One region of the Pseudooceanicola sp. DL12 genome, then DNA from elsewhere that is predicted to be linked to it. Evidence: riboswitches for the same ligand, from Rfam matches in the RefSeq annotation. Region 1 holds a riboswitch; each other region holds the start of a gene.

Region 1 (7,604 bases):
GGCGACCTCGCGCGTCTGGGGCAGGTAGGCGGCGGCCCTTGCCCGGGCAGCAGCGCCGAGCGCGTCGAGCGAGGAGCGGCCGGAATGCGCCTGCAGGCCGAGGGCCGCGCGCATCAGGGTGGTCTTGCCGGCGCCGTTCGGCCCGATCAGCCCGACGACCTCGCCGGGGGTGATCTTCAGGTCGATGCGGTCGAGCACCGCCTTGCCGCCACGGGTCACGCCGAGGGAGGTTAGCTCCAGCATCACAGGGCCCTCGCGCGGGATTTCAGGATCAGGGCGAGGAAGAAGGGCGCGCCCACCAGCGCCGTCAGCACCCCGAGCTTCAGGTCGCGGTCGGGCGCGATCAGGCGCACGGCGATATCGGCGGCAAGGACCATGGCCGCGCCGCCGAGGGCCGAGGCCACCAGCAGCCGCGAGGGCCGCCCCCCCACCAGGGGCCGGAGCAGGTGCGGCACCACGAGGCCGACGAAGCCGATGGTGCCGGCCACCGCCGTGGCGGCCCCCACCATCATCGCCGTGCCGCAGACCAGCGCCAGCCGCAGCGGCGCCAGGCGGATGCCCATGGTGGCCGCCGCATCCTCGCCGAGGCTGAGCGCATCGAGACCGCGCCCCTGAGCCAGGATCAGCGCGCCGCCCAGTGCGATGAAGGGCAGGGCGATCCAGACATCGGTCATCGAGCGGTCGGCGAGCGAGCCCATCATCCAGAAGACGATCTCGCTGGCGGCAAAGGGATTGGGAGAGAGGTTCAGCACCAGCGCCGTGCCCGCGCCCGCGAGCGCCGAAATGGCGATGCCGGCAAGGATCAGCGTTACCGAATTGCCGCCCGGCCCCGCCAGCGCCAGCAGCGCCAGCACCGACAGGAAGGCCATGGCCAGCGCCGCCAGCGGCAGCGCCAGGGCAAAGGCCGCCGCCGCGCCCGTCTGCAGCGCGATCACCGCGCCGAGCGCCGCCGAGGCCGAGGTGCCGATCAGCCCCGGCTCGGCCAGCGGGTTGCGCAGCAGCCCCTGAAGGCCCGCGCCGCCGAGGCCGAGCGCCGCGCCCACCAGCACGCCCAGCAGGGCACGCGGCAGGCGGATCTCGCGCATCACCAGCGTCGCGGCATGGCCCTCGCCCGCCAGCAGCGCGCGCAGGCTGTCGCCGAGGCCGATGGCCGCAGGCCCGACCATCAGAGAGATGACGAAGAGCACCGCCACCAGCAGTGCCAGCGCGGCCAGCACCATGGGATAGCGCCGGGGCGCCATCGGCAGGCGGTGCGGGGTGTCTGCAGCGGTGGTCATGGCGTCATCCCGTCGCGCAGATCGCGCAGTTTTTCAACGGCTTTCAGCACCTGCGGTGTGCCACAGACCCAGTCGCTGTCGGCCAGCGGCGCGGCGGGGCGCTCGGAGAGCATGGCCTTCAGTGCCGGATGGCTCAGGATCTCCTCGCTGCGGGAATGGCCCGGATAGGCGCCGCCGCGGATCACCGCATCGGGCTCTGCCATGACGAGGCTCTCCAGCGGCATGACGCCGCTCGTCTCGTTGATGTTGTCAAAGCCCGCGGCCTGCAGGATCTGCCCGGCCAGCGAATGATCGCCAGAGGAATAGCCGTTGGCATAGTAGAGCGCGGCGCTGGGCCGGGTGGCCAGTTCCTCCTGCAGGGCGGCAAGCCGTGCCTCGAAATCCGCGGCCATGGTCTCTGCCTCGGCCTCGCGCCCGAGCGCTTCGCCCATGGCGCGCAGGTTGGCGCTGACATCGGCCATGGAACTGGCGGGGGCAAAGGTGATCACCGGGATGCCCAGCCGCTTCAGCAGCTCGACCGAGGCGCGGCGGGTATAGGTGCCGGCCAGCACGAGGTCGGGCTTCATCAGAAAGATTTCCTCGGCCTGGCCATAGTTTATCGGATAGTGCCTCGCCTCCTCGACCATCGCCGAGGTGCGCGGATCGAGCGCGATGTCGGAGACCGAGATCAGCTGCCCCGGCGCGGCCAGCATCATGGCGAGCTGATCGGTGCAGAGGTTCATCGACACCACCCGGCGGGGGGCAGCGGGCGCGGCGGGGGCATCGGCGGCCGCACTGAGGGGGGGGCCGAACAGTCCTCCGAACAGCCCCCCGATCAGCCCCGCGATCAGCGCGGGCGCCCCCATGCCCCGCAGGCTCACCACTGGGCGGCCAGCCCCACATAGGCGGTGCGGCCGCGCGCGGCATAGCCCCAGACGTCGTAGTAATCCTCGTCAAAGAGGTTCACCACGCGCGCGTTCAGCGTCACCACCTCGCTCAGCCGGTATTGCGCCGCCACGTTCACCACCGTGTAATCGGGCAGTTTCACCGTCTCGTAGGCGCCCCAGTACTGGGCGTCGTAATTGCCGGCCACGTGGCGGATGCTGGTGCTGAGCGTGGCGCGCCCGCCAAGGATCTCCTGTGCCACGTCGAGACCGAATTCGTGCTCGGGACGGCGCACCTCGACGGCGCCGTCGGGGCCCTCGGCATCGGTGTAGGTATAGGCCAGCTTCACCGTCAGCCCGTCCAGCGGCTTAACCGTGCCCGAGAGCTCGAGGCCCTGGCGCGGGCTGTCGCCCTCGACGTTCTCGTACATCGCCCGGCCATCGCCGGCGGCGCCGCTGACATAGGTGATCTCGTCGCTCAGCGTCTCGTTGAAATAGGTCAGGTCGACCACGCCGTTCAGCGCCGGGATCTGCGCCTCGATCCCGAGGTCCCAGCCGCGGTTGATCTCGGGGCTCAGGTCGGGGTTGCCCACGGTCCAGCTGTCATTCGCATAGAGCTCGTAGAACGAGGGGTTCACCACCGCCTTGCCGCCCGAGGCATGCAGCCGCAGCCCGCCCGAGAGCTGGTAGCTCGCGCCGATGTTCCAGCTGGTGTCATCGGCAAAGGCATTGTTCACGTCGTGCCGCACCCCGGCCTGCAGCTCCAGCCCCTCCATCAGCTCGCCCCGGTATTCCGCGGCATAGGAGGTGGTGCGCCGGGTCTCGCCCTCGGCGGTCGAGGAGGTATCCTCGCGGCCCTCCACCATCACGGTCAGCGACTGCGCGGCGTATTCCAGCGGCTGGCCGTCGAGCGAGATGCCCATGCGGTACTTCAGCCGGTCGGTCTCGCCGCGGGTGCGGTCGCTGTTGTAGGGCGTGCTCTCGATCACGCTGCCCTGGTATTCCAGGTGCTGCGTCACCCGTCCGTCGAGCATCTCGTAATCCGCCCAGAGCGCGCCGGTGGTCTCGGTCTGATCGGTATGGGGCGCGGTGTCGTCCACCACGTAGCTCGCCGCATCGGTCGCGGAATAGCTCTCGCTGTCCCAGTCGTAGTGGCTCTCGACCCGGCGCAGCGTGGCCCCGAACGAAAGGTCCGCCGTGGCCTGCCAGTCGCCCTTGAGGGTAAAGCCCTTGCGGCGGATCGCATCCTTTTCGCCTCCGCTGCCAGAGACGTCATAGCCGTGGTCGTTGCTGTCAAAGAGCGTCAGGGCCAGCCCGCCGTTCTCGGTCCGCTGGCTGACGTTGGCGCTGGCGCTGGTGCCGTCGCCGATCTCCACCGCGCCGCCGTAGTGCAGGCCGGGTTTCGCCTCGCGGGTGATGATGTTGATCACCCCGGTCGAGGCGTTCGAGCCGTAGAAGGCCGATTGCGGCCCGCGCAGCACCTCGATGCGCTCGATGTCGGCGGTGTTCAGCCCGGTCAGCACGTATTCGCCCGACCCGCCCTCGGCCTGCACCCCGTCGATCAGGATCAGCGTGTGGCTGGCCTCGCCGCCGCGGATGCGCACCTGGGTATTGGCGGCGCCGGCCGAGCTGACGGAAACGCCGGGCAGGGCGCGCAGGGCCTCCTGAACCGTGGTGATGCCGCGCTCCTCGATCTCCTCTGCCGTCACCACGCTCACCGCGCGGCCATAGGCGCTGGCCGCGAGCGGCGTCAGACCGGCCGAGATGATGATCGGGTCGAGGGTGATGATCTCGCTCTCTTCGGCCCGCAGGGCAGGAGCGGTGATCATCGACAGGCCAAGGGCCGTGGCCGAAGCGCTGGCCAGGAGCGAAGTTTTGCGTGTCATGTCGTGCCTTTCCGGAGCTGTCCGGTCGGTCGGGCCATGGGGCCCGGGATCAGGGAATGCGGGAAAGGCTGGGGGCGCTTTCCGCAGGGGGTGAATGTCACCGCTGCGGAGGCTCCGCTTCCCGGGCACGCCCCGCGCCGGAAATGGGTGATCGCCCTGGCAGGTCTCCTGGCTCGCGGGTCGGGGCTCGGGCCTGCCTTCCCGGCCCTCTCGGGGCCAGTGGCGCATCGGCCGTCGCTCGCCGCTTACAGTTGCGGGGGCAGCCGCGGCATGGGCCGGAAATGGCCGTACCGCGTTCCCTTTTCATCCGGAGAGGCTCCGGAACCAAAGCGCGGCCCTTGTGCCGCAGGGCCGGGGGCCGAGTCAATTGCCGACGCGGCGGCCGGCCCTGCGGCCCGGTTCGCGATCGCCGCTTGATCCGGCCCGCCGCAACCGGCACTCTGGCCCGGTCAGGTGCCGCCGGGGCGATCCGGTGGAGAATCGGGAAGCCGGTGCAAATCCGGCGCGGGCCCGCCGCTGTAAGGGGGACCGGACGGACAGATGTCACTGGGCCATGGCCCGGGAAGACGTCCCGACGGGGTGATCCCAAGCCAGAAGACCGGCCTGATGACATCCGTTGCGCGGCTGGACCCCGCGCATCATTGTCCGATGCGGAGGCCATGCATGCCCCTTTCCTCTCTCGCGCCCGCGGGCGCGCCCTTTTCCGATGCCGAAACCGAAGGCCGCGATCCCGCTCGGCAAGGGCCGACACCGGCGCGGCAGTTCTCCGATCCCGAGCGGCAGGCGCTCTACGACATCATCGGCGCGCGCCGCGACGTGCGCAACGAGTTCACCGATGATCCCATCGACCCGGCCGTGCTGCGCCGGGTGCTGCAGGCCGCCCATGCAGCGCCCTCGGTGGGCTTCATGCAGCCCTGGAACTTCATCCTGATCCGCGATGCCGCCCGGCGGCGCGCCGTGCAGGCGGCCTTTGCCGCCGCCAACGAGGAGGCCGCGGCGATGTTCGAGGGCGAGCGCGCCGCGACCTACCGCGCGCTCAAGCTCGAGGGGATCACCCGCGCGCCGCTCAACATCGCCGTCACCTGCGACCGCACCCGTGGCGGCCGGGTCGTGCTGGGTCGCACCCACAACCGCGACATGGATCTCTATTCCACCGTCTGCGCGGTGCAGAACCTCTGGCTTGCCGCCCGGGCCGAGGGGATCGGCGTCGGCTGGGTCTCGATCTTCCGTCCGGAGGACCTGCGCGGCCTGCTGGGGGTGCCGGAACACGTGGAAATCGTGGCCTATCTCTGCCTCGGCCATGTCTCCGAGCTCTGGTCCGAGCCCGAGCTGGCCGCGAAAGGCTGGCGCCAGCGGCTCGACCTCGACAGCCTGATCATGGAGGAGGGCTGGGCCGGCTGAGGGCCCCTCTCGCGAAAAAAAGAAGGCCCCGCCGGTTGGGCGGGGCCGTGGTCTCTTGCGGTGTCACCCGGCGTTCTGCATGTCCGGCGGGCGACGCACGAAGAAGGAGGCCGCGATCATGAAGAGCGCGATGGCCCCCCCGGTCATGAAGCCCGCCTGCACGCCGGCGGCGGTGGCATTCACCAGGTCTGCGCCTGTAGCCATCTCGGTGCCGATGCGGATCGACATGATCGAGACGAAGAGCGCGATGCCCGCCGCGCCTGCCACCTGCTGCACCGTGCCGATCACGGCGGAGCCGTAGGAATAGAGCTCCTTGGGCAGCGAGCCGAGCGAGGAGGTGAAGAGCGGCGTGAACAGCAGCGCCAGGCCGATGCTCAGGATCACGTGACAGCCCAGCACCTGCCACATGCCCGAGCTGACGCCCAGCATCGACATCAGCCACAGCCCCGCACAGACGAAGATCGAACCCGGGATCACCAGCTTGCGCGCGCCCACCTTGTCGAACCAGCGGCCCACGAAGGGCGCCATCAGCCCCATCAGCAGCCCGCCCGGCAGCAGAACGAGGCCCGCGGTCAGCGGCTCCATGCCGAGGACGTTCTGCATGTAGATCGGCAGCAGGATGATCATCCCGAAGAGCGACATCATGCAGAAGCCCATCATGATGACGGAGACGCTGAACACCTTTACCCGGAAGGTACGCAGGTCGAGCAGCGCCCGCCCCTGCGGCGCAAGCCGGATCTGCCGCAGCACGAAGATCACCAGCACAACGGCGCCCACCAGCAGCGGCACCCAGACCGGCATCGCGCCGCCCTCGCCATGGCCCTCGCCGATGGTCGACAGCCCATAGACCAGCCCGCCGAAACCCACCGCCGACAGCGGCACCGACAGCACGTCGAGCGGCACCTTGCGCGGGGTGGTGACGTTCTGCAGCTTGGCATAGCCCAGCGCCATTGCGCCGAGGCCGATGGGCAGCACCAGCCAGAACATCCAGCGCCAGTCGAGCAGGTTCAGGATGATGCCCGAGATCGTCGGCCCGATGGCCGGCGCCACCGAGATCACGATCGAGATGTTGCCCATGGTCTTGCCGCGGCTTGCCGGCGGCACCAGGTTCATCGTCGTGGTCATCAGCAGCGGCATCATGATTGCCGTGCCGCAGGCCTGCACCACCCGCCCCGCGATCAGCGGGCCCAGGCTCGGCGACAGCGCACAGATCAGCGTGCCGGTGCTGAACAGCCCCATCGCCATCAGGAAGACGGTCCGGGTCGTCAGCACCTGAAGCAGGAACCCGGTGATCGGGATCACCACCGCCATGGTCAGCAGGAAGGCCGTGGTCAGCCATTGCGCCGCGTTGGCGGTCACGCCCAGGTCGTGCATCAGCCGGGGCAGGGCCACCGACATGATCGTCTCGTTCAGGATCACCGTGAAGGCCGAGACCAGCAGCAGCGCGATCACGAGGCGGTTGCGGGCCGCCGTTTCCGGGTCGATGGGGGGCTCCGCGCCACCGGCGGACAAGGGCTCACTATGCATGTTCGTATCTCGTCAGTCGTATGAAGGGCGCCCCTCGGACCGGCAGACCGGTGCGGCACGAACGCGGGTATGAAAGGGGCTGCGCGCCCGCAACGGGGGCGCCAGCCGGCGGTGCCTCGCCCATCACTGCGGCCAAGTCAAGCCGGGCGGCGGCGCGATGGGCGCAAGGGCGCGGTCCACATGACATCGAACTATGCCGTTTTCATGTCAGGTTTCCAGCCCGCGTTCACTTTTTTCCCTTCTCTGCTGACTCAGGCTGCCGTTCCCCGGCGCCAGGGGGCCGCCAAGGCCCTGTGCGGCAACGAAAAAGGGGCCCCAAGGGGCCCCTTCCGAAACATGCCTGTCAGGCGCTCAGCCGCGCACGCGCGACCAGATCCGGTCATAGGCGCGGGTGGCCTCTTCGGAGCAGAGCTTGCCGAAGTGGATCACCGTGCCCTCCGGCGGGGTGAACTCGGGTGCCGTGGCAATCGCCTGATCGAGATGGTCGAGGCTGCCGGGCATGCCGTTCGGGCTGCCGGTATAGGCCGAGAGGATCGCCGCGTTCTCGGGATCCATCAGGAAGTTGATGAAGGCCTTGGCATTCTCGGGGTGCGCCGCGGTGGCGGGGATCACCACGTTGTCGGCCCAGCCATAGACGCCTTCTTTCGGAT
Region 2 (7,604 bases), 160 kb from region 1:
CCGGGGCGGGCTTTTCCGCTTCGTCCAGCAGGGCGCGGCAATAGGTGAGAAAACCAGCGGCATTGGCGGGGCCGCCCTCGACGAGATAGGCCCATAGCGCGTCGTAATCGGCGTCGGGCAGGGTCGAGAGGCTGCGCAGCTCGGGATCGGGTTTGTCGTCGCCGGGCAGGGCGGCAAAGGGGACGCCGGCCTCGTGCAGCCGGGCCGAGAATTGTTCCATGCCATAGCGCCAGTAGCCGGTTCCGCCGAGTACCCGCACAACCACCAGTTTCGATGCTGTGGCGCATTGATCGAGGTAGAGGTCGACCGACATCGGGTGCGTCAGGTCTGTCAGCCGGGCCAGGCGCAGGGATGGCGCGTCGGAAAGGGCCGCACGCGCCTGCGACAGGGCCGCCAGCTCGGTATCGGCGGCAGATATCACCACCAGGTCGGCAGGGGTCTGCTGCAGGTCGACGGCCTCGTTGCCATCATCGATGCGGCCGGGGGTGGCGGCGAGAAGGTGCATGGGACCTCTGAAGTGTCGAGCCACCGGAGGTGGACCACGGCGGGAGCCTCCGGCGGCAGTATTGGGGGCCAGATGACGGGGAGGCCGAAGAGCGCCGGCCCCTGCAGTGCTATCCGGCGGAAAGTGCCTTGGTCATGAAGACCGAGACGCCGTTGTCCTCGTAGTTGCCGAAGACGCCACAGCGGCTGAAGCCGTGGCGTTCGTAGAGCCGGCAGGCGGCAGCCAGGGCATCGCCAGTTTCGAGCTTGAGCTCGGAGAGACCTTCCTCGATGGCCTGGTCCTCGATCCGGCGGAGGAGGGCGGCGCCGATGCCGCGGCCGCGGGCGACTTCGTCGGTGAAGAAGCTCTTTACTTCGCCGTAGCCGTCCTTGACCTGAAGCGCGCCACAGCCCAGCACATCGCGGCCGATGCGCGCCGTGAAGAAGCGGATGTCGTCACGGGCCAGTTCGTCATGGCTGAGGAAATTGTTTTCCTCTGGCTTGTAGAGCGCACGCATCAACGCCTGTGACGCGTCGAGGAGCCTGACCGCGTCGGGCGCGGTCGGTGTCGTGCTCTCGACGATGATCATGCGGCGAGTGCCTTTTCGATGGCGGCACGATCAAGACCGGCCTGGCCGATGACGACAAGGCGGGTTTCACGGGTACCGCTGCCGAAGGGCTGATCGAAGTAGCTGTCGATGCGGGGGCCCACAGCCTGGATCGTCAGGCGCATGGGCTTGCCGGTGACCGCTGCAAACCCCTTGAGACGCAGGATGTCATGGGCGCGGATCACCTCGGTGACCTTTGCCGAGAAGGCCTTTGGATCGGTGATCTCGGGCAGGGTCACGACGAAGCTCTCGAAATCATCGTGGTCGTGGTGATGATGGTCGTGATCGTCGTCCTCATCGTGATCGTCGTCGTGATCGTGGTGGTGATGATGGTGCACCTCGTGGCGGCCTTCCATGTCACCCTCGGCGCCGATCCCCATGCCGAGCAGCACATCGACGGGCAGGGCGCCCATGGAGGAGGAGACCAGTTGCACGGAGGGGCGTGCGCCGGATTTCAGCGCGTCCATGGTGGAGGCGAGTTCGGCCGAGGAAAGCAGGTCAGACTTGTTCACCACGATCATGTCGGCACAGGCCAGCTGATCCTCGAAGAGTTCGGCGAGCGGCGTTTCGTGGTCGATGCTGTCATCTGCGGCTCGCGCGCGGGCCACGGCGGCCTCGTCGGCTGCAAACCGGCCCTCGGTCACGGCCTTGCCGTCCACCACGGTAACGACACCGTCCACGGTGACCTTGGTCGAGATGCCCGGCCAGTTGAACGCGCGGATAAGGGGCTGGGGCAGGGCAAGCCCGGAGGTCTCGATGACGATGTGATCGGGCTTGTCCGGGCGGGCCAGCAACGCCTCCATCGTCGGCACGAAGTCTTCGGCCACGGTGCAGCAGATGCAGCCGTTCGAAAGCTCCACGATGTCCTCTTCCTTGCAGGCCGCGTCGCCGCAGCCGCGCAGGATGTCACCATCCACGCCAAGGTCGCCGAATTCGTTGATGATCAACGCGATGCGCTTGCCCTCGGCGTTGGACAGCATGTGGCGGATCAGGGTTGTCTTGCCGGCGCCGAGGAAGCCGGTGATGACGGTCGCGGGGATCTTAGCGGGCATGGGAAGCTCCGGGAAACGTGTACGAAAATGCAAAGCGGCGCCGGAGGGCTGGCCCCCGGCGCGCGCAGGTTCGGATCAGGCGGAGCTTATGCGCCGTTGAAGAGCCGCGGCGTGGTCAGGCCGGATTTCGACAGCCCGTTCAGCGACTTGGCGCCGGCAAGTACGGCGAGGTCGATCAGCGGCTCGATCAGGACGACGGCCATGTAGGCGGCACCGAAGGTGGCAACAGAAGCCACGTTTGCAGCGCCGAAGCCCTGGCCGTAGAGTGCCCAGAAGGCCACCCATGCGACGACGCCACCCTGATAGGTGACCGAGAGGGCCAGCGCATCGCGGTACCGGATGTCGACATAGGGGGTGTCGGGCTTGATCATGCGGTTGGCCACGGCCTGAAGCGCGAAGAGCGGCACCAAGAGCGTGGTCACGTTCGCGGCGTATTGCGGCAGGTCGAAGGGAGCGAAGAAGAGCCCCTGGATCAGCAGGCCGAGTGCGAGGCCGAAGGCAGCCGGCGCGGCGCCGAAGAGCAGGAAGAGGGTCGAGCCGAGGATCAGGTGCACTTCGGATACGCCAACGGGCTGGTGCGGCAGGATCTGGAAGAAGCTGAAGACGGCAGCCGTGGACATCGCGGTGCGCGCGGCCAGGGAGGCAAGTCCCTTTTCACGGGCGGCATCCAGGGCCAGCTTGACGGTATAGGCGCCTGCGCCTGCCGCGGTGGCATAGGCGAAAAGCATCTTGGCGGGGCTCACGAGCCCGGGTTCGATATGCATGTTCTGTACTCCGTAGCCGTCAACCCCGACGGCATGCATGGGTTTCTCGATGCAGGGCCGGTCTCCTGGCTGGCGGCTCTGGCGCAGGTGCGGCCTTCCCGGGGATCCCAGTGGCATCGAAGCACCTGCTTGCCGCGTCACAGTCGCGGGGGCGGCTGCGGCTGACGGGCCCCTGATTGGGTCACCCGGTCCGCATTCCCGTTTCACCCCCGGGCGCTTTGCGCCCATGCGGGGGAACCTTGCATCCTCTATCACTGCCGTTGCCGCGGGGGCGGCGTCAAGCCGTTTTCGGCAAGAAGGGCGGCGGCATGGCATTTCCAGACCGGCGAAAAGACGCGGGTTTGCGCAATATCTTGGGGATAACTTTCGGTCTTGCCCCAGATGCAGTTGAGACTTCGTTGACTCGCAGCTCTTCGCTCCTCACTCTGTCCCGACAGGCTGAATCACGCGAAGGCGAGCGAAACGTGCATTTTTCCAGGCTCAGACTGACCGGCTTCAAGAGTTTCGTCGACCCGACGGACCTGATCATCAATGCCGGGCTGACCGGCGTTGTCGGGCCGAACGGCTGTGGCAAGTCGAACCTGCTGGAAGCGCTGCGCTGGGTCATGGGCGAAAACCGCCCGACGGCCATGCGCGGCGGCGGCATGGAGGACGTGATCTTTGCCGGGGCGTCGTCGCGCCCGGCCCGGAATTTCGCCGAGGTCAGCCTGCATATCGACAACAGCGATCGCGTGGCGCCCGCAGGATTCAACGACGAGGACCAGATCGAGATCGTGCGCCGCATCACCCGCGACGTCGGCAGTGCCTACAAGGCAAATGCCAAGGACGTGCGGGCCCGCGACGTTCAGATGCTCTTTGCCGATGCCTCGACCGGGGCGCATTCTCCGGCCTTGGTCCGGCAGGGGCAGATCAGCGAGCTGATCAACGCCAAGCCCAAGAATCGACGCCGGATCCTGGAAGAAGCTGCAGGTATTTCGGGACTTTACCAGAGGCGCCACGAGGCCGAGCTGAAGCTGAAGGGTGCCGAGCAGAACCTGACCCGGGTCGATGACGTGGTCGAGCAGCTGGCCCAGCAGCTGGCCACGCTGGACCGTCAGGCGCGGCAGGCCGCCCGGTACCGCGCGATCGGCACGGAGCTTCGGCAGGCCGAGGGGCTCTTGCTCTATCGGCGCTGGCGCGAGGCGGACGAGGCACGGAATGCCGCGCTGGCGCAGTTGCGCGAACGATCGACGGCGGCCTCGCAGGCCGAGCGCACGGCACGGGACGCCGAGGCGCTGAGGGCCAGGCTGGAAGAGGAACTGCCGCCGAAACGCGAGGAAGAGGCGATTGCCGCGGCGGTTTTGCAGCGTCTGGTCGTGCAGCGCGATGCCATGGCAGATGAACAGGAACGCGCGAAGCAGGCGATCCTGACCCTGCAGGGTCGGATCGAGCAGCTGGTGCGTGACCGCGAGCGTGAGGCCGGGTTGAACCGGGATGCCGAGGAGACCATCGAGCGCCTGGAATGGGAGGCACGCGAGATCGCCAAGGCCCATGAGGGACATGCCGATAGGCTGACGGAGGCGGCAGAGCTGGCCACCGAGGCGGCCTCGGTGCTGAGTGATCGCGAATCGGATCTTTCTCAACTGACGGAAGACGTTGCGCGGCTGGCGGCGCGTCACCAGTCGGCCCATCGCTTCCTGGATGACAGTCGCAAGACCCTGTCGCGGAGCGAAGGCGAAGCCGAGAAGGCCCGCGAGGCCGTCCGTGCAGCGCGCGAGGCGACGGAGCGGGCGGAGGAAGATTTCGAAGCCGCCGTGGAGGCCGAGGAAATGGCCCGCGGATCGGTGGAAGCTGCGGAAGAGGCCCTGGCGGAGGCCGAAACGGCGCGCGCCGAGACACAGGGCGAAGAGGCTGATGCACGCGCGGCCCGGTCCGAGGCCGAGGGCGAGGTCAGCGCCCTGCGGGCTGAGGTCAACGCGCTGACGAAACTGGTGCAGCGTGACTCCACCGAGGGTGGTCAGCTCCTGGATGACCTGAAGGTGGATCCGGGGTTCGAAAAGGCTCTGGGCGCGGCGCTCGCCGATGATCTGCGGGCGCCGGTGGTGGCCGGTGACGGGCCCTCGGGCTGGGTCGAACTGCCGGGTTATGGGGCCGAACAGGCATTGCCCGCCGGTGTGACGCCGCTCTCGGATCACGTCACGGTGCCCGGGGTGCTGGGGCGCCGGATCTCTCAGATCGGCCTCGTGTCCGCGGGCGAGGGGGCTGGGCTGCAGGAAAAACTGAAGCCGGGGCAACGGCTTGTGACAGTCGAGGGCGATCTCTGGCGGTGGGATGGCTATCGCGCCTGGGCCGAGGATGCGCCCTCTGCGGCGGCCCTGCGACTGCAGCAGCTGAACCGCCTCAAGGAATTGCAGGCTGAACTGGACGAGGCCGCGGCGCGGGCCGAGGAGGCCCGGTCGGCGCATGCCGCTCTGGTCGATCTGCTGGCCGCGCAGACCGCCGCGGACAAGGCAGCGCGGGCCGCACGGAGCGAGGCGGATCGCATGCTGACCGAAGCCGCGCGCCGCATGTCGCGGGCCGAGGCCGAGCGCAACCTCTCGGCCAGCAAGCTGGAATCGCTGGGCCTTGCGGTGACGCGGCACGAGGAAGAGTCGCTGGCCAACCGCAAGCAGGTGAAGGAAGCCGAGGCTGCGGTGGAGAACCTGGAGGATCTTGACGATGCCCGTGCCGGGATCGAACAGATCCGCATGGCGGTGGAGGCGGCGCGGATGGCCATGATGTCGCGTCGTGCGGCACATGACGAGCTGCGTCGCGAAGGCGACAACCGTATTCGTCGCAGCCAGGAAATTACCAAGGAAACAAGCGGTTGGAAGCACCGATTGGAGAGTGCGGACCGTCGCATCGCCGAGCTGGACGAGCGCCGCGCCGAGAGCGAGGAGGCGCTCGAGGATGCCATGGCGGTGCCGGAGGAGCTCGCCGCAAAGCGCGAGGAACTGGCCGAGGCGATCGAGGAGGCCGAGGCGCGGCGTGCCACGGCGGCCGACATCCTGGCCGAGGCGGAGAGCAGGCTGCGCGAGGCGGTGGCCAGCGAGCGCGACAGCGAGCGCACCGCATCCGAGGCCCGCGAGGCCCGCGCCCGCGCCGAGGCCCGTGCCGATGCCGCCGCCGAGGCTGTCTCTGCCGCGGCCGAGCGTATCGCAGAAGCACTTGAAACCACGCCGAAAAAACTGCTCGAAACACTGGACACAGACCCCGAGAAAATGCCCCCCTCGGACGAGATCGAGGCTGACGTGAACCGCCTGAAACGGCAGCGGGACAGCCTCGGGGCGGTGAACCTGAGGGCGGAGGAGGACGCCAGGGAGATCCGCGAGGAGCATGGCACCCTGGTGACCGAGAAGGCCGACCTGGAAGAGGCGATCCGGGCGCTGCGCAACGGCATCGCCGGGCTGAACCGCGAGGGGCGCGAACGCCTGCTGACGGCTTTCGAACAGGTCAACAGCAACTTTGCCCTGCTGTTCAGGCACCTGTTCAACGGCGGCGAGGCCAACCTGGTGCTGGTGGAGAGCGAAGACCCCCTCGATGCGGGCCTCGAGATCATGTGCCAGCCGCCGGGCAAGAAGCTCTCGACCCTCTCGCTGCTCTCGGGCGGCGAACAGACACTCACTGCCATGGCCTTGATTTTCGCGGTCTTTCTGGCGAACCCGGCGCCGATCTGCGTGCTGGACGAGGTCGATGCGCCGCTCGATGACGCCAATGTCACGCGCTTCTGCGACCTGCTGGACGAGATGTGCCGGCGCACCGAAACCCGCTTCCTGATCATCACCCACCACGCCGTGACCATGGCCCGGATGGACCGTCTCTTCGGCGTGACGATGCAGGAACAGGGGGTCAGCCAGCTTGTCTCGGTCGACCTGAAAAAGGCCGAGGCGATGGTGGCCTGATCCACGTCGGCATGCCGAAAATGGAATATGTGTTAACCCTCTGAAATCGCCGGATTCCAACGTCGGTATTACGTCGGTATCTTGTCGGTATCGCGTCGGTGCGAAAGCGCCGGAGCGAAAGGTTAACACGGAGGGTGATCCGGCTGTCGCCGGAGCCTCCGGCGGGGATATTTCCGGCCAGATGAAGGAGCGCCGCGGCTCCCCTGTCATCTGGCCCGAAATATCCCGGGGTGGGAGGGCCGCAGGTCCGGGAGGGGCAGCGCCCCTCCGCCTGATCAGAGCCGGTTCAGGAGCTGTTGGGTGGGCCAGGCATCCGCCGGCAGGCCGAGCTGCTCCTGGACGCTCTGCACCGCCTCGCGGCTCTTCTCGCCGAGGATCCCGTCGACCCCGCCGACGTCATAGCCCATGGCCTGCAGCTTTTGCTGCAGCTGCTTGATCTGCGGCCCCGAGAGGCCGGGATCGGGGTTGCCCGGATCGAAGACCGGGGCGCCGGAGAGACGGGTGGCGAAATAGGCGGCCGTCAGCACGTAGGTGAAGCTCTGGTTCCATTCGAAGAGCGTCGAGAAGTTCGGGTAGGCGAGGAAGGCCGGGCCGTTCCGCCCCTGGGGCAGGATGATCGAGGCGGGCAGGTTGCTGCTCTGCCACTGGCCGGAGCGCGGGCGCACGCCGAGCTGTTGCCACTGGGTGGGTGTCATCGTGGTGGTGAGCCCGGTTTTCGACCAGTCGAGATTGGCGGGCACCGTGATCTCCTGCAGCCAGGGCTGGTTCGGGGCCCAG
Region 3 (7,604 bases), 360 kb from region 1:
AGCCGTCGATGTCGCCGCCAAAGACAAGGCCGCCCTTGTCCGACTGGCTGATGTAGAAATGCCCGGCGCCAAAGGTGATCACCCCGCCGATCGTCGGCTTCAGCCCCTCCGAGACGAAAGCCTGCAGAACATGGCTCTCGATCGGCAGGCGGTTCATGCCCGCCAGCGCCATCACCCGGCTCGACGATCCGGCCACGGCCACGCCCACCTTCTTGGCCCGGATCGGGCCGCGCGTGGTCTCCACCCCGTGCACCCGCCCCTCGCGGATGTCGAACCCGGTGACCTCGCAGTTCTGGATGATGTCGACGCCGCGCATGTCGGCACCGCGGGCATAGCCCCAGGCCACGCCGTCGTGCCGCGCCGTGCCCGCCCGCCGCTGCATCAGCGCCCCCTTGATCGGAAACCGCGCGTTCTCGAAGTTCAGCCAGGGATACATGTGCTCGACCCGCTCGCGGGTCAGCAGCTCGGCATCGGCACCCGCCAGCAGCATCGCATTGCCACGCCGGCGATAGGCGTCACGCTGCGCATCCGTATGGATCAGGTTGATGATTCCGCGCTGGCTGACCATGGCGTTGAAGTTGAAGCTCTGCTCCAGCCCCTCCCAGAGTTTCATCGACATCTCGTAGAAGGGTTCGTTGCCGGGCAGCAGGTAGTTCGAGCGGATGATCGTCGTGTTGCGCCCGATGTTGCCCGAGCCCAGCCAGCCGCGCTCCAGCACGGCCACCTTCAGCTCCCTGAACTCGCTCGCCAGGTAGAAGGCGGTCGAGAGGCCATGGCCCCCGCCGCCCACGATCACGATGTCATATTCGGCCTTCGGGTCGGGATTGCGCCACAGCGGCTTAAGCCCCTTGTGGCCGCGCAGCGTGTCCACCGCCACCCTCAGACCGGAGAATCCCCGAAACAAACCCATGCAGATGCTCCCTTTGCAATCGGCCCCTGTCTAGCCATGCCGCGCCCCAGGATCTGTCTTGAAAAGGACATATACTTTTCTCTAAATGCCATGATGTCAGAGATCATCCCGCCCGCGCCTCCGCGCCCGCCGCTCCGCCGCATCGCCTTCCTGCTGGTCGACGGCTACGCCATGATGTCCACCGCCTCGGCGATGGAACCGCTGCGCGCGGCCAATCTCTTCTCGGCCGAACCGCTCTACGAGGTCACCGTTCTCTCGCTCGGCAAGCCGACCGTCCGCGCCTCCTCGGGCAGCAGCTTCGAGGCACTGCCCTTCTCCCGCGCCGGGGTGACCTTCGACCTGGTCTTCGTGGTGGCCGGGGGCGATCCGGCGCTGATCCAGGATCCCGTGCTCTTTGCCTGGCTGCGCCGCTGCGACCGCGCGGGCGTCGCGCTCGGCGCGATCTCCGGCGGCGCGGTCATCCTCGCCCGCGCCGGCCTGCTCGAGGGCTTCCGCTATACCGTCCACTGGCACCATTTCGACGACATGCCCGCGCTCACCGAAACCGCCATCCTCGAACGGCGCCTCTTCGTGATCGACCGCGCGCGCTATACCTGCGCCGGCGGCACCTCGCCGCTCGACATGATGCACACGATCATCTCGCGCGATCACGGCTCGGTCTTTGCCACCCGCATTTCAGACTGGTTCCTGCAGGCCGAGGTGCGCCCGCCCGAGGCCGAACAGCAATCCGCCGCGCCCGCGCCCTTCGGCCCTCTGCCCGCGCCCGTGCAGGCCGCCATCGACCTGATGGAGAGCCATATCGCCGATCCGCTCTCTCTCGATCAGGTCGCGGCGCTTTCGGGCCTCAGCCCGCGACAACTTCAGCGCCGGGTGCAGGCCGCCACGGGCCTCTCCGTGATGGATCTCTACCGTCAGCTCCGTCTCGACACCGCGCGTGCGCTGCTGGTGGAAACCGCCCTGCCGGTGGGCGAGGTGGCGGCGATGACGGGCTTTGCCACGCCCGCCCATTTCGCCGCGGCCTATCGCCGCCATTTCGGCAGCGCCCCCCGCGAGGGGCGCCACCCGCGCGGGGCCTAGGCCTCGCCCCAGATCTTCTCGGCCGTGCGCACCACCAGCTCCAGCTTGCGGCGCTGGTCGTCCTCGGTCACGTGGTTGCCGTGGTGGGTCGAAGCAAAGCCGCATTGCGGTGCGATGCCCAGCTGGTCCATGTCGACGAATTTCGACGCCTCGTCGAACTTGCGCCACAGGTCATCGTCCTTCTCGAGTTCGGGCGTCTTGGTGGTGATGAACCCGGCCATCACGCGTTTTTTGCCCTTCGGCAGCAGCCGCAGCGGCTCCAGCCCCCCGGCCCGTTCGGTGTCGTACTCCATGAAGTAGACATCCACGTCCGTCCTGTTGAAGATCGCATCGGCCGAGATGTCATACCCGCCCTCTGCCGCGTGACTCGACTGGAAGTTGCCGCGGCACATGTGCATGCCGATCACCATGTCCTCGGGGCGGTCCTTGATCGCCTCGTTCAGCATCCAGGCATAGCTGTCCACCAGCCATTCCGCATCGAGGCCCCGCGTCTCCTTCAGGCGCGTCTGGTGCGCCGGGTCGCCCAGGAAGGCAAAGATGATGTCGTCGATCTGCAGGTACCGGCAGCCGGCGTCATAGAACCCCTGCACCGCCTTCTTCCAGGTCGCGGCCATGGCCTCCAGCAGCGCCTCGCGATCCTTGCGGTAGGGCGCGTGATGGTTCAGCTCGTCCGTGATCCCGATGTGCAGCACCGAGGGCCCGGGGATCGAGATCTTGGGACAGACCTTCGTGGTTTCAGCCAGGAAGCGATAGTGATCCAGCATCGGGTGATCGGCGGGGAAATCCAGCGCCCCGGTGATCGCCGGCGTGTCCTCCGGCGCATTGCCGTTGGCGAATTTCGGATTGTCGCCAGAGGTGAATTCCACCCCCTTCAGCGCACGGAAGAAATCGAAATGCCAGTAGTCGCGGCGCGCCTCGCCGTCGGTCACCACCTTCAGGCCCACGTCCTCCTGCATCTTCACCAGGCCGCGGATCGCGGCATCCTCCACCGCCCGCCGCTCTTCGGCGGGCAGGAATTTCGCCTCGGCCACGGTCTTGGGCCGCAGCAGGCTGCCCACATGGTCGGCACGGAACGGCGGCAGCGCACGGTTGGCCGCCCCGCCCTGGTTCGTGGTTTCTGTATCTTTCATCTCGGTCCTTTCGCCGGGTCCGGCCCGGCACATTCTCTCCCGCGCCGCCGGTGAACCGGCCGCGGGTCATCGTCCTGGAAAATCTGTGATGGTGATCCGCCCGGCCGCGCCGGTCAGGGCACCGCCAGCAAGATGCGGAAAGTCTGCGTCATCTGCTTTCAACCCCGAAGCTATGGGCAGGGAAACGGGCGACACAAGGCACCGGGCGCGCAGCCGCGCTCCTGCACTTCGGCCCCCCGGGCCCTCCGCCCGTGGACATTTCAGCTCTCAGGCAGGTCTCCTGGCTCGCGGCTCGGCGCCCCGGTCCGCCTTCCCGGCCATCTCGGCCAGTGGCATCCCGAATCGGGGCTCGCCGCTTACAGTTGCGGGGGCAGCGCCGGCATCGCACCGGCTTCCCTCTCGGGCAGGCATCCCAGCCTGCCACCTGAAGCTGCCTCATAGGTAGGTCCCGGCGGCCCTTCTGTCCACGGGTCAAGCCCTGCGCAACATTGGAAAAATCGGCATATTGATTATGAATGACAGCGCCCGTCCGGCGCCGGCCGGCTTACCCCTGCCGCTGCAGAAAGCGTTCAAAGACCGCCAGCGTCCTGTCGGAAACATGGTGCTCGATGCCTTCGGCGTCGATCTCGGCGGTCTCCTCGGGCACCCCGATCGCCATCAGCAGGGCCACCACCGTGCGGTGCCGTGTCCGCACCCGACAGGCCAGCTCGGCCCCCTCATCGGTCAGGAAGACGCCGCGATAGGGCCGCGCGGTCGCCAGCCCCTCGCGCTTCAGCCGCGCCACCGCCTTGGTGGCGGTCGGCTGGGCCACGCCCATGCGACAGGCGATATCGGCCACCCGCGCCTCGCCGACCTCCTCGATCAGGTCGCCGATCATCTCGACGTAATCCTCCAGCAGCGCATTGGCCTGCTTCTCCCGCGCCCGGGTGAATCGCGTGGCCTGGGCGCTGTCATGCGGATGCGCCGTGCTGTCGGTGTCCTCTGCCATGGCAGCGCCTTTCCTTGGGCGGTTCGATATGCCGGGAATACCCTATACCCAGCGTATCACATCATCACCAGTACCGCCTGCCCGTTTTTGTCGCATCCCCGCCGGGATATCCGCCCGGCCGCGGCCCCGCATCCGGCTTTCCATGGAAAGCTCTTGCCAAAGGTATAGCAAAGGCTATCTATCCGTCCGTCAGCTATATTGCCAGATACCCGTCATCATGTCCTCGAACCTCACAGACCGCACCCGAAGCCGCATGTCCGCCGTCCTGGCCAATGGCGGGGGCGGCCTGCGCGCACGGCTGCTCTTCGCGGGGCCGGCGGTGATCGCCTCGGTGGCCTACATGGACCCGGGCAACTACGCGACGAACATCCAGGCCGGCGCGGGCTATGGCTATGCGCTGCTCTGGGTGGTGCTGCTGGCCAACCTGATCGCCATGCTGTTCCAGGCCCTCTCGGCGCGGGTCGGCATCGTCACCGGCAAGAACCTGGCCGAGCTCAGCCGCGACAACCTGCCGAAACCGCTGGTCTGGGTGATGTGGGCGGTCTCCGAGGTCGCGGCCATGGCCACCGACCTGGCGGAATTCCTCGGCGGCGCCATCGGCCTGTCGCTGCTCTTCGACCTGCCGCTGATGGTGGGGATGGTGATCACTGCCATCGTCACCTATGCCATCCTGCTCTTCGAACGTCAGGGCTTCCGCCCGATGGAGCTGATCATCGGCGCCCTCGTCGGCGTCATCGGCCTGGCCTACCTGGCCGAGGTGGTGATCGCGCCCATCGCCTGGGGCCCCGCCTTCACCGGGCTGACCCGCCCCGCGCTGCCCGATGCCCAGGCGCTCACCATCGCCGTGGGCATCATCGGCGCCACGGTCATGCCCCATGCCATCTACCTGCACTCCGGCCTGACGCAGAACCGCGCCGCCGTGCGCAACAGCGGCGAGCGCCGCCGCCTGCTCAGCTTCTCCAACACCGAGGTGGTGGTGGCCCTGGCCATCGCCGGCATGGTCAACATGGCCATGGTCATGATGGCCGCCGCCACCTTCCATCCCGACCATTCCGAGATCGCCTCGATCGAGACCGCCTGGCATACGCTCACGCCGCTGCTGGGCGCGGCCGCCGCGGGCATGTTCCTGGCGTCGCTGATCGCCTCGGGCATCTCCAGCTCGGTGGTGGGAACAATGGCGGGTCAGATGATCATGCAGGGCTTCCTGCGCATCCGCATCCCGATCTGGCTGCGCCGCCTGATCACCATGGTCCCGGCCTTCGTGGTGGTGGCCATGGGCGTCGATCCCACCCGCGCGCTGGTGCTCAGCCAGGTGGTGCTCTCCATCGCCCTGCCGGTCCCGATGATCGCGCTGATCACCTTCATCTCGCGCCGCGACCTGATGGGAGAATTCCTGCCCTCCCGGCTCACCCGCATCCTGGCCACGCTCTGCGCGGTCATCGTTCTGGGCCTGAACTTCATCCTGCTGGCGGCGGTCTTCGGCCTGCCGCTGCCCTTCCTCGCGGTGTAAGGCAGGGGGCTCTGCCCCCATCTCCTGCGGAGATTCCCCCGGGATATTTCGAAACAGGGAAACAGGCAAAAGAACCTGTCGTTTCCCTGTGCCAAATATCCCCGCCGGAGGCTTCCGCCCTCTCCGTCAGCGTGGCGGCAGGATCATCTCGCGGCGGTGGCGCATGTGGCGCTGCAGGGCCAGGGTCCCGCCAGCCAAGGCGAGGACGGAGAAGGCGGCAAAGGTGGCGGTGAAGCTGCCGAGGCCGGCAAAGGCCAGCGAGAAGCCGGCCGGGCCCACGGTGACACCGAGGAAGGTATAGGTCAGCACCTCGCCCGTGAGCGTGCCATGGCCGGGGCTGGCCCGGGCGGTTTCCGCCAGCAGAACCCCGTTCCAGCCGAGGCCGGTCAGCCCGCTCAGCACCACGGCACCGAGGCCCAGCAGGGGCAGGCTGCCGATGAAGGCGAAGGCGAGGCAGCTCAGCCCCGTCAGCACCCCGATCAGCCCCAGCACCAGGAAGCCGCTGCGCAGAGCATCTGCCAGGATGCCCGAGAGCAGCCGCCCCACGGCCCCCGCCGCCTGCAGCACCGCCGCGACGCCGGCCGCGCGCAGCGGGTCCCAGCCGAACTGCTCGATCAGCATGGCCACCATGAAGGTCGAGATCGAGAGCTGTACCCCGGAATAGAGAAAGCCCAGCACCGCAAGCGCCCTGAGGTCGGGGTTGCGCCAGACGAGCGCCTGGCCCTTCCAGATGCCGCGGCCGATGGCGGTTTCGGGGCGGCGGTCGGTGTCCCAGCTGCGGATCACGGTGAAATAGAGCGCCGCCAGCCCAAGCGGCAGAACCGCGAAGATCATCAACGTCTGCTGCCAGCCGATCCGGTGCGCCAGCGGCGGGATCACCAGCGCCGCCAGCATGCCGCCCAGCGGCACGCCCGCCTGCTTCACCGAGAAGATCAGGTTGCGCCGCTCCGGCGCCGCCAGCCGCGACAGGATATGCGAGGATGACGGGTTGTTGAGCGCATAGCCCACCCCGATCAGCATCGAGGCCAGCGCCACGCCTGCCGCCACACCCGTCGAGAGGCCGAGGAAGCCGATCCCCGCCGCCAGAAGCGCCAGCTGCCCCACGCGCCCCGCGCCCCAGCGCTTGACCATGGTGCTCGAGAGCATCGAGAGCACGATCCCCGAGGCGTAGATCAGGCTGACCTGATATCCGAGGTCCTGCGGCGCAAGACCGAGCGTTTCGGCAACCAGCGTCGGGATCGTGGTCAGCGCCAGAACCGAGGCAGTGGCCGCAATCTGCGAGGCGGTGGTCAGCGCGAGGGCGGGCCCGAGGCGCGGCTCTCTATGTCCCGCAGGTACGTGCGGAAGTGAGGCTTCTGTCATATTGTCAATCTTTACAGTGATCTACGCGATTTCTCGCGACTTATCGCCGGGCTTGTCACGCGGGGAGCTGGCAGGGAACTGCCCGGCCCTCAGACCCTCACCATTCCTCGGGCGTACTGTCAATTCAGGGCCAGCTTAGAAATTCTCACCCGGGATATGCACAATCTTGAAATTGACGGAAAGGGGCATGCACGGCTCAGATTTGACCTGTTCCACGGGCGAACGGCGGGCCCGGACCCCTCCCCGGCCTTCCCCGCCGCCCTCGCCCCCAGGCGCCGCAGAGCGCCACCGGGACCAAAGCAAAATGCTCGCAACAGGGAAACATGCCATGACCAACCTCACCACCGGCCTGCGCGCCGGGCTGCGCCTCACGGTCGCCTCCGGCCTGCTGGCCGCCGCCCTCGCCCCCGCGGCCCAGGCCGCCGATGTCGCCGCGGCCCAGGCCATCGTCGACGAATACTCGCAGCTGCCCGAGTTCTCGCCCCCCGGTGCGCCCTTCGACGCCACCGCCTGCGTCGAGGGCAAGAAGCTCTTCTCGATCCCGCTCAGCAACTCCAACCCCTTCATCAACGGCATCTCGGAACAGATGGAATCCGCCGCCAAGCAGGTCGGGCTGGAGTTCATGGC
Region 4 (7,604 bases), 820 kb from region 1:
GAAAGATGAAACCGAGCGCCGCGCCCGGCCTGCGTGCGCGGCGGTAGTCCCTTCATCTTTCCCAAAATACGTCCGGGGGTGAGGGCCGCAGGCCCGAGGGGGCAGAGCCCCCTCTTCTACTAAAAAACGGGGGGGCAGAGCCCCCTCTTCTACTAAAAAACTGGGGGGCAGAGCCCCCTCCTGCTCTCAGAGGCCCAGCCGTGGCATCTCGACCTTGGGGCAGCGGTCCATGATCACCTCGACGCCCGCGGTTTCGGCCTTGGCAGCAGCGGCCTCGTTGACGATACCCACCTGCATCCAGATCACCTTCAGCCCCGGCAACCCTTCCAGCGCGTCATCCACCACCGGAGGCACCTGTTCGGAGCGGCGAAAGATGTCGACCATGTCGACCGTCTCCCCCAGGGCATCACCGACCTCCTGCAGCGTGCCAAAGACCTTCTCGCCCAGGATCTCCTGCCCCGCGAACCGCGGGTTCACGGGAATCACCCGCTTGCCGCGCGCCTGCAGGAAGGCCGCCACGAAATTGTCCGGCCGCGCCGGATCCGGGGTCATGCCCCAGACCGCGATCACCTTGCTGTCGCGCAGGATCCGCGTCAGATCCGCATCATCGTAAGTCATTCCAATCCCTCCACGGCATGCCCCTCCGATCCTAGCGCCGGAGGCGCCGCGGAAAAGAAAAAAGCGCCCAGGGTTTTCCTGGGCGCCAGTGCGGAACGAGGGACAGTGAAAGGAAACATCGGCGTTCCGTGCCGGTGCTTCTGTACCGTACTTAGAATGTCCGTACGGGATATGAAGAGGGTGTAATAACTTTGTGAACGAAACCCTAAGGCGAACGCAGGCCATCAGGGTTGCACCCGCCCTTCCCTCGTCGCCCTCTCTCGGTTCGCTCGCCCCGCCCTCAGGCCCCGTAGGAGCGCACGGCGTAGAGCGCGACCGCCGCCGCGTTCGACACGTTCAGCGAGCCGAAGGCACCGGCAAACTCGATCCGCACCAGCGCGTCACAGGTCTCTCGGGTCTTCTCCCGCAACCCCGGCCCCTCGGCCCCCAGCACCAGCGCCACGGGCCGCTCGCGCAGCTCGTCCGTCAGGGTGCTCTCGATGTTCTGCTCGGCTTCGCCGGCCAGGCCCAGCACCATGTAACCCATGCGCTGCAGCTCGGTGATGGCATCCGCCAGGTTGCGCACCCGCAGATAGGGCTGGCGCTCCAACGCGCCGCTTGCCGTCTTGGCCAGCGCGCCGGTCTCGGGCGCCGAATGGTGGCGCGGCGCGATCACCGCGCAGGCCCCGAAAACCTCGGCCGAGCGCAGAATCGCCCCCACGTTATGCGGGTCGGTCACCCGGTCGAGCAGAACCACCCGCGGCGGCCGCGTGCCATCGCCCAGGCAGCGGTCGGCGATGGAGCCCCAGTCGAGCGGCTTGACCTCCAGCGCGGCGCCCTGGTGCACCGACTGCGGATCGATGGGGGCGGCGAACTTGCGCGGATCGCTCATCTCGGGCTCGATGCCCGCCTCGGCCACGGCATCGGCCAGCTTGTCGAGCGCGTTCTTCGTCACCACCAGGCGCAGTTTCTCGCGCGCGGGATTCTGCAGTGCATCGCGCACCGCATGCAGGCCGAACAGCCAGACCGTCTCGGCGGCGCTGGCCCGTTTCGCCTGTTCCTTCTCGACGACCCATTTCGGCTTTTTCATTCCGCTCTCCCGGGGCTGCGCGACCGGCGCCCAAATGCTGCACTGCAGTACCGACGTGATACCGACGTTATACCGACGCGATACCGCACCGCAATTTCCGGTGTTTTTCGCACGTTCCGGCCTCCTACGCCGCACCTTCTTTCGTCGCAAGCAAGAAGGGCAAATTTTCTGGTTGACGCCCCCGGGCGCCGCCGGTAATCACCCCCTCACGATCCGCCACGGCCCACACGGCCCGGCGATCAGGGCGACGAGCTGCAAGGTGCGGCAGCGGACTGTAACTCCGCCGGGGAGACCCATGCCTGGTTCGATTCCAGGGTCGCCCACCATTTCCCCCTTCGGAAATCGGTGGTTATCTCACGGGGCCCGCGGGCACCGGAGGGCGCTTGCGTCTGGGCTTTGCCCGGCCAGCATTTGCGCGCCCCTCCCCCCAGAAATCTACATGTTGACATCACCCCGCCTCCTGACACCATATGGCGGAGCTTTCGGTTCGCCAGACTCGCTCTGGCGCTAAGATGGGAAGCCGGTGAAATTCCGGCACTGCCCCCGCAACTGTAAGCGGCGAGCGCGGCTGATCGTGCCACTGGGACATGCCCCGGGAAGGCCAGCCAAGCATTGACCCGCGAAGTCAGGAGACCTGCCGCAAGCTGACTGATGACCACGAACGGAGGGTTCGGGGGCGCGTGTGCAGCAAGCAGGGCTCCCTGCCGGCCGGTTCCCGTCGCGTCCTCTCCCGCAGACCGCATGAGGATGCACATGACCATCACCGTCTACTCCAAGCCCGACTGCGTGCAATGCACCGCGACCACCCGCGCGCTCACCGCCCGCGGCCTCGCCTTTCACACGATCGACCTCACCGCCGATCCCGAGGCCCTGGCCCGCGTCACCGCCCTCGGCTATCGCCAGGCCCCCGTCGTCATGGCCGGAGAGACCCACTGGGCCGGCTTCCGCCCCGACATGATCGCCCGGCTGGGCTGATCCGGTGACCGGCCTCCTCTATTACTCCTCGGCCAGCGGGAATACCGCGCGGTTCGTCGCCCGTCTGGGGCGTGCGGCACAGCGGATCCCGCTGTCACCCGCGGACCCGCTGCCCGATCTGCCGCGTGACTACGTGCTGATCTGCCCCACCTACGCCGATGGCGAGGGGCGTGGTGCGGTACCGAAACAGGTGATCCGCCTGCTCAACGATCCTGCCCGCCGCACCGGCCTGCGCGGTGTGATCGGCGCCGGCAACCGCAACTTCGGCACCACCTTCGCCCTCGCCGGCCGGGTCATCGCCCGGAAATGCAACGTGCCCCTGCTCTACCGCTTCGAGCTGGCCGGCACCGAAACCGACATCGCCCGCGTCCGCGCCGGGCTCGACAAACTCACCCGGGGGACGGAATGCTTGATGACCGCCTGAACGATGCGCTCGACTATCACGCGCTGAACGCGATGCTGAACCTCTACGACGACCAGGGAAAGATCCGCTTCGACGCCGACCGGATGGCCGCGCGGCAATATTTCCTGCAACACGTCAACCAGAACACCGTCTTCTTCCACTCGCTCGAGGAAAAGCTCGGCTATCTGGTGGACGAGGGCTACTACGAGAAGGAAGTGCTCACGGCCTACGCCCCCGCCTTCCTGCACCGGATCTGGGACGCCGCCTTCGCGCGAAAGTTCCGCTTCCCCACCTTCCTCGGCGCCTTCAAGTACTACACCTCCTACACCCTCAAGACCCGCGACGGGAAACGGTACCTGGAGCGCTACGAGGACCGCGTCGTCATGGTCGCCCTGACGCTCGCGCGCGGGGACGAGGCGCTTGCCATGTCCTTCATGGAGGAGATCCTCTCGGGCCGGTTCCAGCCCGCCACCCCCACCTTCCTCAATGCCGGCAAGGCACAGCGCGGAGAGCTCATCTCCTGCTTCCTGCTGCGGGTCGAGGACAACATGGAGAGCATCGGCCGCTCGATCAACTCGGCCCTGCAACTTTCCAAGCGTGGTGGCGGCGTGGCCCTCATGCTCACCAATATCCGCGAGCATGGCGCCCCCATCAAGGGAATCGAGAATCAGTCCTCCGGTGTCATACCGGTGATGAAGCTGCTCGAGGACAGCTTCTCCTATGCCAATCAGCTGGGCGCGCGGCAGGGGGCCGGGGCGGTCTATCTCAATGCCCACCACCCTGACATCCTGCGCTTCCTCGACACCAAGCGCGAGAATGCCGACGAGAAGATCCGGATCAAGACACTCTCGCTCGGGGTGGTCATCCCCGACGTGACCTTCGAGCTCGCGAAGCGGAACGAGGACATGTACCTCTTTTCGCCCCATGACGTTGAGCGGGTCCATGGCCGGCCCTTCTCCGAGATCTCGGTCACCGAGAAATACGCGGAAATGGTCGAGGACAAGCGCATCCGGAAAACCAAGATCAACGCCCGGGCCTTCTTCCAGACCCTGGCCGAGATTCAGTTCGAGAGCGGCTATCCCTACATCATGTTCGAGGACACGGTGAACCGTGCCAACCCGATCGACGGTCGCATCACCATGTCGAATCTCTGCTCCGAGATCCTGCAGGTGAACGAGGCCTCGACCTTCCACGACGACCTCTCCTACGACCACCTCGGCACCGACATCTCCTGCAATCTCGGCTCTCTCAACATCGCCAAGACGATGGACAGCCCCGATTTCGGCGCCACGATCGAGGCGGCCATCCGTGCGCTCACGGCGGTGTCGGAAATGTCCGCCATCGATTCCGTGCCGTCGGTGCGCCGCGGCAACGACGAGAGCCACGCCATCGGCCTAGGCCAGATGAACCTGCACGGTTTCCTCGCCCGCGAGCGCATCCACTACGGCAGCGCCGAGGGGGTAGCGTTCACCTCAGTCTACTTCGCCGCCGTGGCCTATCACGCCATCCGCGCCTCCAACCTGCTGGCGCGCGAACGCGGGCAGAGCTTCCGCGGCTTCGAGCGCTCGGCCTATGCCGACGGCAGCTTCTTCGAGAAATACGTGACCCGAGACTGGCTGCCGGAGAACGGGACCGTGGCCGCCCTCTTCGACGGTATCGCCCTGCCCACCCGCGCCGACTGGCAGGCGCTTAAGGATGCGGTCATGGCGCATGGCCTCTACAACCGCAATCTACAGGCGGTGCCGCCCACCGGCTCGATCAGCTACATCAACAATTCCACCTCCTCGATCCACCCGATCGTCTCGCGCATCGAGATCCGCAAGGAGGGCAAGCTGGGCCGCGTCTACTATCCCGCCCCCTTCATGACGAACGAGAACCTGGAGTTCTATCGCGACGCCTACGAGATCGGCCCCGAGGCCCTGATCGAGACCTATGCCGCTGCCACCGAGCATGTGGACCAGGGGCTGTCGCTGACACTCTTCTTCCCGGCCGAGGCCACCACGCGCGACATCAACCGGGCCCAGATCCTCGCCTGGCGAAAGGGCATCAAGACGATTTACTACGTGCGCCTGCGCCAAACCGCACTGGAGGGCACCGAGGTGCAGGGCTGCGTGTCCTGCACCCTCTGACGCGGCGCTCAGCCCCGCACCCCGGAGTATTACCCGAAAGACGAAGCAGGCGCGCCCCGCCGCGCACCCGAAACCGCACCGACGCAATACCGACGCGATACCGACGTAATACCGACACGGTTTTTCGCGCCCTTTTCACGGGATCCGATCATGAAAGATATCGACGAAACAACCCGCGCCGTTCCCGCCGCGATCAACTGGAATCACCTGCAGGACGACAAGGACCTCGAGGTCTGGAACCGGCTTACGGCCAACTTCTGGCTGCCTGAAAAGGTTCCGCTTTCCAATGACTTGCAGAGCTGGTCCCAGCTTCGCCCCGAGGAGCAGCAGCTCACGATCCGCGTTTTCACCGGGCTGACGTTGCTTGATACCATCCAGGGCTCCATCGGCGCGCCGACCATGCTCGCAGATGCGCTGACCCCGCACGAAGAGGCCGTCCTGACCAATATCGCCTTTATGGAATCAGTGCACGCCCGCAGCTATTCATCCATCTTTTCAACACTTTGCTCGACACGCGAAGTGGATGAAGCATTTCGCTGGTCTCAGGAAAACCCTCACCTGCAAGCCAAGGCAAAGGCAATCCTTTCAACCTACAATCCCGGCGAGGACCCGCTAAGGCGCAAGATCGCCAGCGTCTTCCTCGAGAGTTTCCTCTTCTATTCAGGGTTCTACCTGCCGATGTACTGGTCTAGTCGCGCGCGGCTGACCAATACCGCCGACCTGATCCGCCTGATCATCCGCGACGAGGCCATTCACGGCTACTACATCGGCTACAAGTTCCAGAAGGCGCAGGCAGCCCTGTCGGAATCAGAGCGCAAAGCATTGAAAGATTACACTTTTGGCCTTTTGTTCGAGCTCTACGAAATCGAGGTGAACTATACCCGGGATCTCTATGACCCAATCGGCCTGACCGAAGATGTCACCGCCTTCCTGCACTACAATGCGAACAAGGCGCTGCAGAACCTCGGCTACGAGGCGATGTTCCCCGAGGAGCTGACACAGGTGAACCCGGCCATCCTCGCGGCCTTGTCGCCGGACAGTGAAAACCATGATTTCTTTTCCGGATCAGGCTCTTCCTATGTCATTGGACGCACCGTCGCGACCGAGGACGAAGACTGGACTTTCTGAGACCGAGCGCGTCCCTGCCGGTCGATACGCCGCAAGATCAACCGCCCCGGCACAGGGCGCTGGAAAAAACGGAAGGGTGCCGATCTCTCCCTTCCAAGGCCAACCTCATCAGGGTATACAGGCGCGGCAGGGATTTCTCCGTATTTTCAATATCTTTCCACTGGAAGCGAAACTATGGCGGCAGACGACAGCTTCAATATCGTGATCGTCGGCCAATCGGGCCGGCTTGAATACGAAGCTGTACTCTTTGCCGCCTCTCTCCGCGCGAAAAGTCCCGGCTTCAAGGGCAGACTGCTGGTGGCGGAGCCCCAGCCCGGCCATACCTGGAGCGCGGATCCGCGGATTGGCAATTCCGAGGTGCGCAGCCTCCTCGCCGATCTCGGCGCAGAGATCCTGCCCTTCGAGAGCAGGTATTTCGGGGAAAAATACCCCTACGGCAACAAGATCGAGTGCCTCACGGCCCTGCCCGACGCGCCTTTCGTGTTCTTCGACAGCGATACGCTGATCCTTGATGAGCTGACGGAGGTGCCGTTCGATTTCTCCCGTCCAACTGCTTCGATGCGACGGGAAGGTACATGGCCCGTGATCGAACTCTACGGTCCCGGCTACAGCGAGACATGGAAGGCGCTCTATAATCGCTTCGGGCTCGATTTCGAAAGCAGTCTCGATACCGCCTGGCCGGACGAATTCTGGAAGAGATACCTGTACTTCAATGCAGGTTTCTTCTTTTACGAAAGCCCGCAGACGTTCGGAAAACTCTTTCTCGACTACGCACTCTCGCTCCGGAATGATCCGCCGGACGCGCTCGTGTGTCAGCCGCTGGATCCATGGCTTGACCAGGCTGTCCTGCCCCTTGTCATCCATGCGCTTGGCGGCGGGCGTGCCACCCTGCCCCCCGGGATGATCGACGGCGCCACGACCTGTCACTATCGCCTCCTGCCCTTGCTCTACGCACGCGAGAGCGACAAGGCGGTGGATGTGCTGGAAGAGATAACCGCCCCCAACAGGATCAAGAAGGTCCTGAAGGCCTATGATCCTATGAAGCGCATGATTTTTCAGGGCCGCGGTCGCAAGGTGCGCGCCCTTTTCGATCAGGATGACCTGCCGCGCAAGGAACAGGCTATTCGCAACAAGATCAAGCGCGAAGGGTTCTGGATGCGCTGAGGATCAACGGATCCTTCACGCCCTGTCGACATAAATGTGATGCCGACGCTTGCCCGGAAACCCGCCGATCGCTGGTTCTTGGCTTTGCCCGGCCCAGGCACTGCTGTAGGATCCCATG

The links. Region 1 has a riboswitch for cobalamin ahead of bluB (5,6-dimethylbenzimidazole synthase). Riboswitches for the same ligand answer to the same signal wherever they lie in the genome.
Region 2: linked by a shared signal. The riboswitch ahead of AC0WR5_RS17630 (energy-coupling factor ABC transporter permease) and the one ahead of bluB (5,6-dimethylbenzimidazole synthase) in region 1 are both predicted to bind cobalamin.
Region 3: linked by a shared signal. The riboswitch ahead of AC0WR5_RS18620 (5-methyltetrahydropteroyltriglutamate--homocysteine S-methyltransferase) and the one ahead of bluB (5,6-dimethylbenzimidazole synthase) in region 1 are both predicted to bind cobalamin.
Region 4: linked by a shared signal. The riboswitch ahead of nrdH (glutaredoxin-like protein NrdH) and the one ahead of bluB (5,6-dimethylbenzimidazole synthase) in region 1 are both predicted to bind cobalamin.

The regions. Positions count from the first base shown of each region.
Region 1 is NZ_CM149884.1:3,604,738-3,612,341, reverse strand. It holds gene AC0WR5_RS16825 (ABC transporter ATP-binding protein) at 1-243, opposite strand, end outside; gene AC0WR5_RS16820 (FecCD family ABC transporter permease) at 243-1,241, opposite strand; gene AC0WR5_RS16815 (ABC transporter substrate-binding protein) at 1,274-2,140, opposite strand; gene AC0WR5_RS16810 (TonB-dependent receptor plug domain-containing protein) at 2,134-4,026, opposite strand; cobalamin riboswitch at 4,168-4,370, opposite strand; cobalamin riboswitch at 4,461-4,647, shown strand; gene bluB (5,6-dimethylbenzimidazole synthase) at 4,690-5,427, shown strand; gene AC0WR5_RS16800 (MDR family MFS transporter) at 5,491-6,954, opposite strand; gene AC0WR5_RS16795 (extracellular solute-binding protein) at 7,306-7,604, opposite strand, start outside.
Region 2 is NZ_CM149884.1:3,760,923-3,768,526, reverse strand. It holds gene cobN (cobaltochelatase subunit CobN) at 1-505, opposite strand, end outside; gene AC0WR5_RS17640 (GNAT family N-acetyltransferase) at 615-1,073, opposite strand; gene cobW (cobalamin biosynthesis protein CobW) at 1,070-2,143, opposite strand; gene AC0WR5_RS17630 (energy-coupling factor ABC transporter permease) at 2,230-2,907, opposite strand; cobalamin riboswitch at 2,946-3,164, opposite strand; gene AC0WR5_RS17625 (chromosome segregation SMC family protein) at 3,372-6,827, shown strand; gene AC0WR5_RS17620 (lytic murein transglycosylase) at 7,103-7,604, opposite strand, start outside.
Region 3 is NZ_CM149884.1:3,967,627-3,975,230, forward strand. It holds gene AC0WR5_RS18610 (sarcosine oxidase subunit beta family protein) at 1-910, opposite strand, end outside; gene AC0WR5_RS18615 (GlxA family transcriptional regulator) at 1,004-1,987, shown strand; gene AC0WR5_RS18620 (5-methyltetrahydropteroyltriglutamate--homocysteine S-methyltransferase) at 1,984-3,117, opposite strand; cobalamin riboswitch at 3,371-3,559, opposite strand; gene mntR (manganese-binding transcriptional regulator MntR) at 3,662-4,105, opposite strand; gene AC0WR5_RS18630 (Nramp family divalent metal transporter) at 4,323-5,615, shown strand; gene AC0WR5_RS18635 (MFS transporter) at 5,742-6,977, opposite strand; gene AC0WR5_RS18640 (sugar ABC transporter substrate-binding protein) at 7,306-7,604, shown strand, end outside.
Region 4 is NZ_CM149884.1:2,784,974-2,792,577, forward strand. It holds gene AC0WR5_RS13005 (CoA-binding protein) at 187-618, opposite strand; gene rlmB (23S rRNA (guanosine(2251)-2'-O)-methyltransferase RlmB) at 899-1,687, opposite strand; tRNA gene AC0WR5_RS13015 (tRNA-Tyr) at 1,930-2,013, shown strand; cobalamin riboswitch at 2,154-2,343, shown strand; gene nrdH (glutaredoxin-like protein NrdH) at 2,441-2,662, shown strand; gene nrdI (class Ib ribonucleoside-diphosphate reductase assembly flavoprotein NrdI) at 2,667-3,086, shown strand; gene nrdE (class 1b ribonucleoside-diphosphate reductase subunit alpha) at 3,068-5,194, shown strand; gene nrdF (class 1b ribonucleoside-diphosphate reductase subunit beta) at 5,345-6,322, shown strand; gene AC0WR5_RS13040 (hypothetical protein) at 6,497-7,486, shown strand.